DNA from 2 places in the Bradyrhizobium sp. 930_D9_N1_4 genome. Region 1 is predicted to be linked to the other one. Evidence: riboswitches for the same ligand, from Rfam matches in the RefSeq annotation. Region 1 holds a riboswitch; the other holds the start of a gene.
The links. Region 1 has a riboswitch for cobalamin ahead of AB7532_RS12435 (DUF1636 family protein). Riboswitches for the same ligand answer to the same signal wherever they lie in the genome.
Positions count from the first base shown of each region.

Region 2: another riboswitch for cobalamin. It lies ahead of AB7532_RS19585 (TonB-dependent receptor plug domain-containing protein); the one in region 1 lies ahead of AB7532_RS12435 (DUF1636 family protein).

Region 1 covers NZ_CP197236.1:2,709,140-2,713,522, reverse strand. Annotated here, with positions in the region: gene cobN (cobaltochelatase subunit CobN) at 1-1,123, opposite strand, end outside; gene cobW (cobalamin biosynthesis protein CobW) at 1,138-2,172, opposite strand; gene AB7532_RS12435 (DUF1636 family protein) at 2,169-2,555, opposite strand; cobalamin riboswitch at 2,651-2,871, opposite strand; gene cobO (cob(I)yrinic acid a,c-diamide adenosyltransferase) at 2,912-3,559, shown strand; gene AB7532_RS12425 (cobyric acid synthase) at 3,567-4,383, shown strand, end outside.
Region 2 covers NZ_CP197236.1:4,159,728-4,164,110, reverse strand. Annotated here, with positions in the region: gene AB7532_RS19610 (TonB-dependent receptor) at 1-118, opposite strand, end outside; cobalamin riboswitch at 304-516, opposite strand; gene AB7532_RS19605 (hypothetical protein) at 678-854, shown strand; gene AB7532_RS19600 (hypothetical protein) at 1,074-1,286, shown strand; gene AB7532_RS19595 (hypothetical protein) at 1,379-1,636, shown strand; gene AB7532_RS19590 (hypothetical protein) at 1,807-2,028, shown strand; cobalamin riboswitch at 2,104-2,319, shown strand; gene AB7532_RS19585 (TonB-dependent receptor plug domain-containing protein) at 2,431-4,383, shown strand, end outside.

The DNA.
Region 1 (4,383 bases):
CCCGCTTCTCGGCGGCTGGCTTCTCCGCGAGGGCGCGCCAGGCCGCAACGCGCGCGGCAACGGCCTTCACGCGCTCCTCATCCGGCCTGTGCGCCAGGTGCGAAAACTGCAAATCTGGATCCCGTTCGGCGGCCGCCTTGAAGCTCACGACGCCCGCGAACAGGCGGCCATCGACCTCCGGCAGTACCACATGCATTGCGAGATCGCCCGGCGACAGGCCGCGCAGCGACTCCGCCCAGTCCTCGCGCCGTGCCGACGAGAGCGCGACCTGGAAGACCGGACATGACGCAGCATCGAACGGCGTCGTGCCGTCCTCACCCAGGGCCGAGAATGCCGTCGCATTGACAATCGCCGCCGGAGGATTTTGCGCAAGATGTGCGCGCAGACAATCCGCGACACCCCCAGCTTTCAGCGAAGTGACGAACACGCCATACGCGTCAAACCCCTTCTCGCGCAGCGCGGCAATCAGGGCATCGACCGGGCCGGTGTCCGCGGCAGTCAGGTAGGAGCGATAGAACGTCACCAGCGCGCGCGGCTTCCCCTCGCCCGCTGTCGGCGCCGCGATCACGCCGCGCGCAGGATCGTAAAAGCCCATCTCGGGCACGGTCATCTCGCCGGCAACCGGCCCTGCATAAAGACCCGAGGCCAGCGCGAGCTGCGCAATCGCCGCTTGCGCTGCGACCGGACCGCCGGTGTCGCACAGCACCTTGAGCCGGCGCAATGTCGAGACCGGCAAGGTCGAGTACGCATCCAGCCGCGTGTCGTCACAGCCATCGGCCGGCAGGACGGCCAGCACGATGTTGCGGTCCTTGGCGAGCTGCTGCAGGGCCGCGAGGCCATATGGCCAATAGGACTCACCGCCGATCAGACGCACCAGAATGCCGCGCGCCTGCGACAAGGTGCGTTCGACATAGGTGTCAACCGACAGCGGATGACGCAATTCCGCAAGATTGGCGAGCCGCAGCGACGGCAGGCTGTTGCGGCCGCGCCGCCAGCCGGCCGCGAACGCGGCGAGATCGGAATCCGAATACGAGAGCACCACGAGATCGGCCGGGTCCTGGCCGATGTCTCTTGGCGTCGCGGTCTCCTCCAGACCGCGGCTCTCGCGGAAGACGACGTGCATCAGATCTCAGGTCCTTAAATACCGAGCCCCGCCTTGATCGCGGCCTCGTCGATATCGCCGTGCTCGCCGATCACGACGAGCCTGGATTGCCTGTGACCCGCGCCCCAGGGCTTGTCGAACTGGTGGCGGACGCGCTCGCCGACCGCCTGAAGCAACAGTCGCATCGGCTTGCCCGCGACCGCGATATAGCCCTTGGCGCGCAGCACGTTCTGCTCGCGCGCCAGACGTTGCACTGATGCGACCAGCGCATCGACGTCAGTCACCTCGGGAAGATCGATCACGACAGAATTGAAATCATCATGCTCGTGCTCCTCCTCACCATCGTGATGCGAGGGACGCGCGGCGAGATCGTTCTCGGCGGCGGCGCCGAGGCCGAGAATGAGGCGTGCATCGATCGCGCCGTCAGTCACGGGCAGCATCGGCACGCGACGCGGCATCTCGGCAGTGATCACCGCCTTGGCCGCTTCAATGCCCGCAGCCCCCGCGAGGTCGGCCTTGGTCAGCAGCACGATGTCGGCGCAGGCGATCTGGTCCTCGAACACTTCCGACAGCGGCGTCTCGTGATCGAGATTTTCGTCCGCCGCGCGCTGCGCTTCGACAGCAGCCGGATCCGGCGCAAAGCGACCCGCGGCGACGGCTTCGGCATCGGCCAGCGCGATCACGCCGTCGACCGTGATGCGCGAGCGGATCTCCGGCCAGTCGAACGCCTTCAGCAGCGGCTTCGGCAGCGCCAGGCCCGAGGTCTCGATCAGGATGTGATCGGGCCGCACCGGACGCGCCAGCAACTTCTCCATGGTCGGGATGAAGTCGTCGGCGACGGTGCAGCAGATGCAGCCATTGGCGAGCTCAATGATGTTCTCTTCCGGACAGTTCGCGTCAGCGCAGGACTTCAGGATCTCACCGTCGACGCCCTCACTGCCGAACTCGTTGACGAGCACGGCGAGCTTCTTGCCGTTGGGGTTTGCGAGCAGATGCTGGATCAGCGTCGTCTTGCCGGAGCCGAGAAAACCGGTGACCACCGTAACCGGGACTTTTGCGAGCGAGTTCATTCAGCGGCCTCCGGCACGACGGCCGTTGTCGAAATCATGGGGGGAATGCGGGCAAGCGATTGCTTGCGGAAAATTTCAGGGCGGCTGCGCCAGGGCACGAGGCCGTCGGGCGCGGCCGCATAGGCCGCAGCGCCCGCAATGACATCCTGCGCATTTGCATACGTCAGGCGGCCATAGACATAGGACCAGCGGCCGGGCGCGCTGAGCGCCACCGAGCAGCCCTGGCTGCATGCAGACAGGCATTCGACGGGAACCACGCTGACGCCCTCGGGGACGCCGGCCTCGAGGATCGCGCCATGCAGGCGCTTGCCGGGCGTCGCTTCGCCGTCGCCGGGCGTCTCGCCGGCGCGGCAGGTGATGCAGACGTGAAGTGTGACGGTCATCGCCTCTTCCAGAATAAACAGCGGGAGGCGATGAGGCGCGCGGACCCTGACTTGAGAGGCCGCTTCCCCGTCGCAGAACACCCCGTCCGCCGGTCCAAAACTCGTCCGCGCTGGCAGGTCTCCCGGCTTGTGGAGCAGGGCTTTTGCCCTTCGATCCCCGCCTTCCCGATCCCGTCAGGGGTCAGTGGCCTCGGGCATCTCTCCGGTCACGGTCGCGGGGGCGGCTGCAGTTTGGATCCAAATCTTGCCGATTCGGACCCTATCGCATTCCCTCTTCGCCTGTCATAGGACAGGAACCAACGCCGGGCCACCATTTGCCCCCGGTCGCCTCTTGTCAAGCCGAAGGACCCTGTCAGATGACGCCTGAACCGGAGACCCAAACGGCCCAAGAAACCGACGCCAAGACCGACGCCAAACACGCCGCGAAAATGGCGAAGATCAAGGTCGCCCGCGACAAGATCATGGCGACCAAGAGCGGCGAAAAAGGCCTCATCATCGTCCACACCGGCGCCGGCAAGGGCAAGTCCTCCTCGGCCTTCGGCATGATCGTCCGCTGCGTCGCCCACGGCTTTCCTTGCGCGGTCGTGCAGTTCATCAAGGGCGCCTGGGATACCGGCGAGCGGCGCCTGCTCACCGGCCATTTCGGCGAGCTCTGCCAGTTCCACGCCATGGGCGAAGGCTTCACCTGGGAGACACAGGACCGCGCCCGCGACATCGCCGCCGCGCGCGCCGGCTGGGAGAAAGCCAAGGAGCTGATTCTCGATTCGAACCTGCGCATGGTCGTGCTCGACGAGATCAACATCGCGCTGCGCTACGACTATCTCGACATCGCGGAGGTGGTCGACTTCCTGAGGACGCACAAGCCGGAAATGACGCATGTCGTGCTCACCGGCCGCAACGCCAAGGACGAGCTGATCGAGATCGCCGATCTCGTCACCGAGATGACGCTGGTCAAGCATCCCTTCCGCTCCGGCATCAAGGCCCAGGCCGGCGTCGAGTTCTAGAGACACGATGGCGCGCGCGTTGATGATCCAGGGGGCCGGCTCGGACGTGGGCAAATCGCTCATCGTCGCCGGCCTCGCGCGCGCCTTCAGGCGGCGCGGCCTGCGCGTGCTCCCCTTCAAGCCGCAGAACATGTCGAACAATGCCGCCGTCACCGTCGATGGCGGCGAGATCGGTCGCGCGCAGGCATTGCAAGCTCTGGCGGCAGGCGTCGAGCCGCACACCGACATGAACCCGGTGCTGCTGAAACCTGAGACCGACATCGGCGCGCAGGTGATCGTGCAGGGAAAACGCATCGCGACCGCGCGTGCGCGCGAATATGCGGCGATGAAGCCATCTCTGATGGGCGCGGTGCTGGAGAGTTTTGAGCGGCTGAAGGCGCGCGCCGATCTGGTGCTGGTCGAGGGCGCCGGCAGTCCGGCCGAGGTGAATTTGCGCAAGGCCGACATCGCCAATATGGGCTTTGCCCGCAAGGCCGACGTCCCCGTCGTGCTGGTCGGTGACATCGACCGTGGCGGGGTGATCGCCCAGCTCGTCGGCATCAAGACGGTGATCGACCCCGACGATGCAGCGATGATCCAGGGTTTTGTCATCAACAAGTTTCGTGGCGATCCCACGCTGTTCGACGACGGCTACAGGCTGATCGCGGAGAAAACCGCGTGGCGCGGCCTCGGCGTGCTGCCCTGGTTCGCGCGCGCCGGCGAACTGCCGGCCGAGGACGCGCTGGGCCTGAGCGATGCGCGCAAGCCCGGCCAGCACAAGGTCGCCTGCCTCGCACTGTCGCGCATCGCCAATTTCGACGATCTCGACCCGCTCAAGCTCGAGC
Region 2 (4,383 bases), 1.5 Mb from region 1:
GTGAGGCGCCGCGTGCGGCCGTCTGCGCCACCGCCACGGAAGACAGGGATGTCGAGAGCAGCAAGGCGAGCAGGGCGGGTCCGGTACGCCGGAGCTGGCCCGTTAGTCCCCGAGAGATGCCCGTACGAACACGCGAAGATTCCGGCGCAATGCCGGACCCGAAATGAAGATTTTGCACAACAACGCTCTGCGGCGACGCAAACAAACCGTCACCGCGGTTGCCTTAGCAGACTGCCTTCGCCCCTGGCGGCAGATGCACCGGCTACTCTTCCACACCGGGGCACCCCGCCCAATGCGTTCGCGCGTGACTCATGGCTGGCAGCAGGTTTCCTGGCTCGCGGGTCATCGCCTCCGACCACCTTCCCAGAGGCCCAAGCGGGGCTCCAGTGGTTCGTTTGGTCGTCGGCTATCCGCCTACAGTTGCGGGGGCAGCCGCGGAATTGCCCACCGACGTGGACGCACCGCATTCCCTTCGAAAGAGCCCTTGCGGGCACTACCGCTGACAAAACTGACATCCGGTTGGAGGCGCGTCAATATCCGCCCCGTGCGGCGGCACACCATTGTCGTCCAGTGTGTCTTTCCGAACAAAAACGATTCTACTCCATAACGATGTTCGCCGTGACCTATTTCGCGGGCTTAGGTTACGTGTCCTTGAGGCGTTTGATGGGGACACGCCGATGACAGAACTTGAGGACAGGCTGGAGCGGTTCGAGACGCTCACCGCCGAGTGCGAGCTGATTGCCAAGCTCGCCACCGACAGCACCAAGCGCGAGTTTTACCTGAAGCTTTCGGAGCAGTACCGCCAGCTCGCGCTGGACATGCGGCAGGCGATCGCGACAAGGGCTGCGGCCTGAGGCACCGCACCGGTCGTGGCACGACGCGCAGCATCCGCGTCGTTGCGAGACGCCGCGCGACTGCAATCCGTTCTTAATGATTGACGCGCATCCTTGTGCAGAGCGGAGAGTCGCGCATTGCAATTGCTGCATTGCGATTCCCGGCGATGGGAATGCCCGGGGCAAGGTTGCCATGCAACATTCCCCGCAGAAAATTGCTCTGCCGATGGTTGATATCCCATGCGCTTCCTTGCGGTCATCGTGTTTGCGCTTTTGACGGCGGCCTGCAACCCGGAGCCGGACATCACCGGCTCGACGCCGGTCTGTGCGATGCGCACCTACACCTCCTACAATCCCCGCGACCTGAACCAGTGCGTTGCCGCCTGCAAGGCGTGCGACCGTGGCAACACCGTCACCTGTTCCACGTCCTGCTCCCTCAAGGGCGCGCACTGAACTTCCGATCGGCGGCCGCCGGTGTCGTGGCACCGGAACGATTCACATGGGTTAATCATTGAAGGGGCGGGCAGGACGAGGAGTCCTATGGAATGGGTATGCTCGATCCCGGTCGGTTCCTGGTGTCATGCTCGCATTGCGAGGCGTGGCCGATGGCGGCCAACGTCAAGCGATCGAGCTGGTCGGCATCCCCGCACGAAGTCCGCTTCGTCTGCCCCCGTTGCCGCCACGAGGAGACCGCCATTGTTTCTGCTTCCGGACAGCTGATGCCGATCAAGCGCGTCGAAATCCCGCCGCGCGACGTCGCCGCGGCCTGGGCTCAGGCCCAGCGGCCAAGAGGCCGTGCGTAGCTCGGCCGTCTTAGGCGACAAGAGGCCGGGCGTAGCCTGGCCGTCTCAAGATTGAAGAGCATAGCGTCCGTCTCTGGGGTCAAAGAGCACGGGCGCGACGCGATCCATTTTTGGAACCCGGCCGGCCGCCAGACGTTTCCGCCCGACATCAATGCATCGAGGCCGTGCGAATGATCAGCGAACACTTCGACACCCGCACACGGATCAACATGAAGCTGGCGCTGGATCGGATCTGCCGCAATCGACCCAGCGGCGAGGACCATGGCTTCCGCAGATCGGTGGCCGAAAACATCATTCGCTGCGCGCTCACGGGCCGCACCGGCATCGGCCAGCTCGTCGACGCCGGCGAGCGGGTGATGATCAGGACTGGCGCGGAGCGCGAGCCGGCCTGATTGCACCAGCTCAATTCTCGGTGCGGTGCTTTGACCGTCATGCAACAGGCCGATTGACTCTCCGCTCGAACGACTCGTAAATTGGTTCCCGACGGTTCTCCCTCGGGAGATCAAAAGGGAACGTTGTGCAGGATTGTCCCAACGCCGGGATTTTCCCAATGCAGCGGCTGCCCCCGCAACTGTAAGCGGTGAATCTTTTCGTCATATGCCACTGGGAATCTCGGTCCTGGGAAGGCGACGTAGAGGTAACGACCCGCGAGCCAGGAGACCTGCCGTCAGCCGTGGTCACACGCGAAGATGTCGGTCGGGGAGTACAGACATTAGCTTCACCGGAGCAAGCAAGCGCTCCGTGGAACCTCGTTCGCTGTGACGTGCCACTGACGTCATACCGAGGTTACAATTGTGTCCCGTATTGTCTTTGCCGCCAGGCGCGTGAGCGCCGGTCTCTTCGTGTCTGTCTCCTTCTATTCGCTCGATCTCTCCATCGCCTTCGCGCAGCAATCGGCATCGCCCAATCTGCTGCCGCCCGTCGAGATCGCGCTCACCGAGCGGCCGGCCAAGCCGCAAGTTACGCGGCGCAAGCCTGACAAGCCCGAGCAGCGGCGTCTCGCGCGAGCGCCGAAACAAGAGGCGCCGCCGCCGACGCCTCCTGTTGCCGGAGTGTCCGCCGCCAATTTGTTTCCGACGGTCGTCGTCAGTCCCACGGGCGTCGTCACCCCGAGCAATCTGGTTGCGAACTCGGTGACAGTCCTGACCGCCAGAGACCTGGAGCGCGATCAGCGCCGGACCGCATCCGATGCACTGAGCGCCGTTCCCGGTCTCAACCTCGTCCAGACCGGCGGGCCGGGTGGACAGACGTCGATCTTCATGCGCGGAACGAACTCGAACCACACCAAGGTCCTGATCGACGGCATTGACGTCAGCGATTCCAGCAACCCGAACCGCTCGTTCGATTTCGGCCAGCTGCTCACCTCCGACATTCAGCAGATCGAAGTCCTGCGCGGTCCGCAGAGCGGTCTCTACGGCGCAGACGCGCTGGGTGGTGTGATCTCCATCGTGACGAAGAAGGGCGACGGTCCCGCGCGCGTGACCGGCTCGATCGAAGGCGGCTCGTTCGGGACACTCAACCAGACGGCAGGCCTGAGCGGTTCGCAGGACCATTTCAACTATGCCTTCAACGTCGCGCATTTCCACGCGAACGACGTGCCGGTGACGCCGGTCGAATTGCTGCCGCCGGGGCAGAAGGCGATCGGCAACAACTACGACAACATGACCTATTCGACGAAGCTTGGCGTCGATGTCAGCGAAAACCTGACGTTCAACGGTGTGGCGCGCTACACCGATGCCACCTTACGCTTCACTGGAGACACGTTCGATCCCGTGACATTTGCGAGCTTTCCCGCAGCCGCGCAAAGCACCCAGACGGTGCACCAGCTGTTCACGCGCGGGGAGGCGGTCTGGTCCGCTCTCGACGGCCGGATGAAGAGCTATTTCGGCGTCAACTACACCAATCACTGGAATTCCAGCATCTCGCCCGGCGACGCGATGCCAACCACCACCACCGGCGATCGCGTCAAATACGACTGGCACACCACGACCCGGCTCGCGCCCGACAACAACGTCATCATCGGCGCCGAGCACGAGACGGAGACGCTGCAAACGGCGACGGTCTCCGCGCAGAACGTCAACAAGGCCGGCTATATGGAGCTGCAGTCCCAGTTCCGGGAGCGCGTCTTCTTCACGGCCAACGTTCGGCAGGACGACAACGAGCGGTTCGGAGAGCATCCGACCTTTCGCCTGGCGTCCGCTGTGATCGCGCCGGTCACGGACACGAAGTTCAAGGGCAGCTACGGCACCGCGTTCAAGGCGCCGACGCTCAACCAGCTTTACGTCAGCTTTCCTGCTTTCTTCTTCTTCGCAAATCCGAACCTGAGACCCGAGGAAAGCGTCGGATACGACGCCGGGTTCGAGCAGCCCTTGTTTGGCAATCGTGTTCGCTTCGGGTCGACTTACTTCCGTAACAACATCACGGACCTGATCCAGAGCACATTCGATCCCCTGACATTCACGAGCACCAACACCAATATCGGCAAGGCGATCACGGAGGGCACGGAGAGCTTCGTCGCGGCCGCAATCACCGACCGGCTTCGTGTTCGTGCCGATTACACCTTTACCCGGGCCGTCGATGCGACGGCAGGACTGGAGCTGCTGAGGCGTCCGAAGGAGAAGTGGAGCGCAAACCTGATCTGGAATCCAATCGATCCGCTGACGCTCTCCGCAACCGTCTTGCACGTCGGCAGTTTCGTCGACGGAAACCGTGACTTCAGCATTCCACGTCTGCTGGCTCCGGCCTAC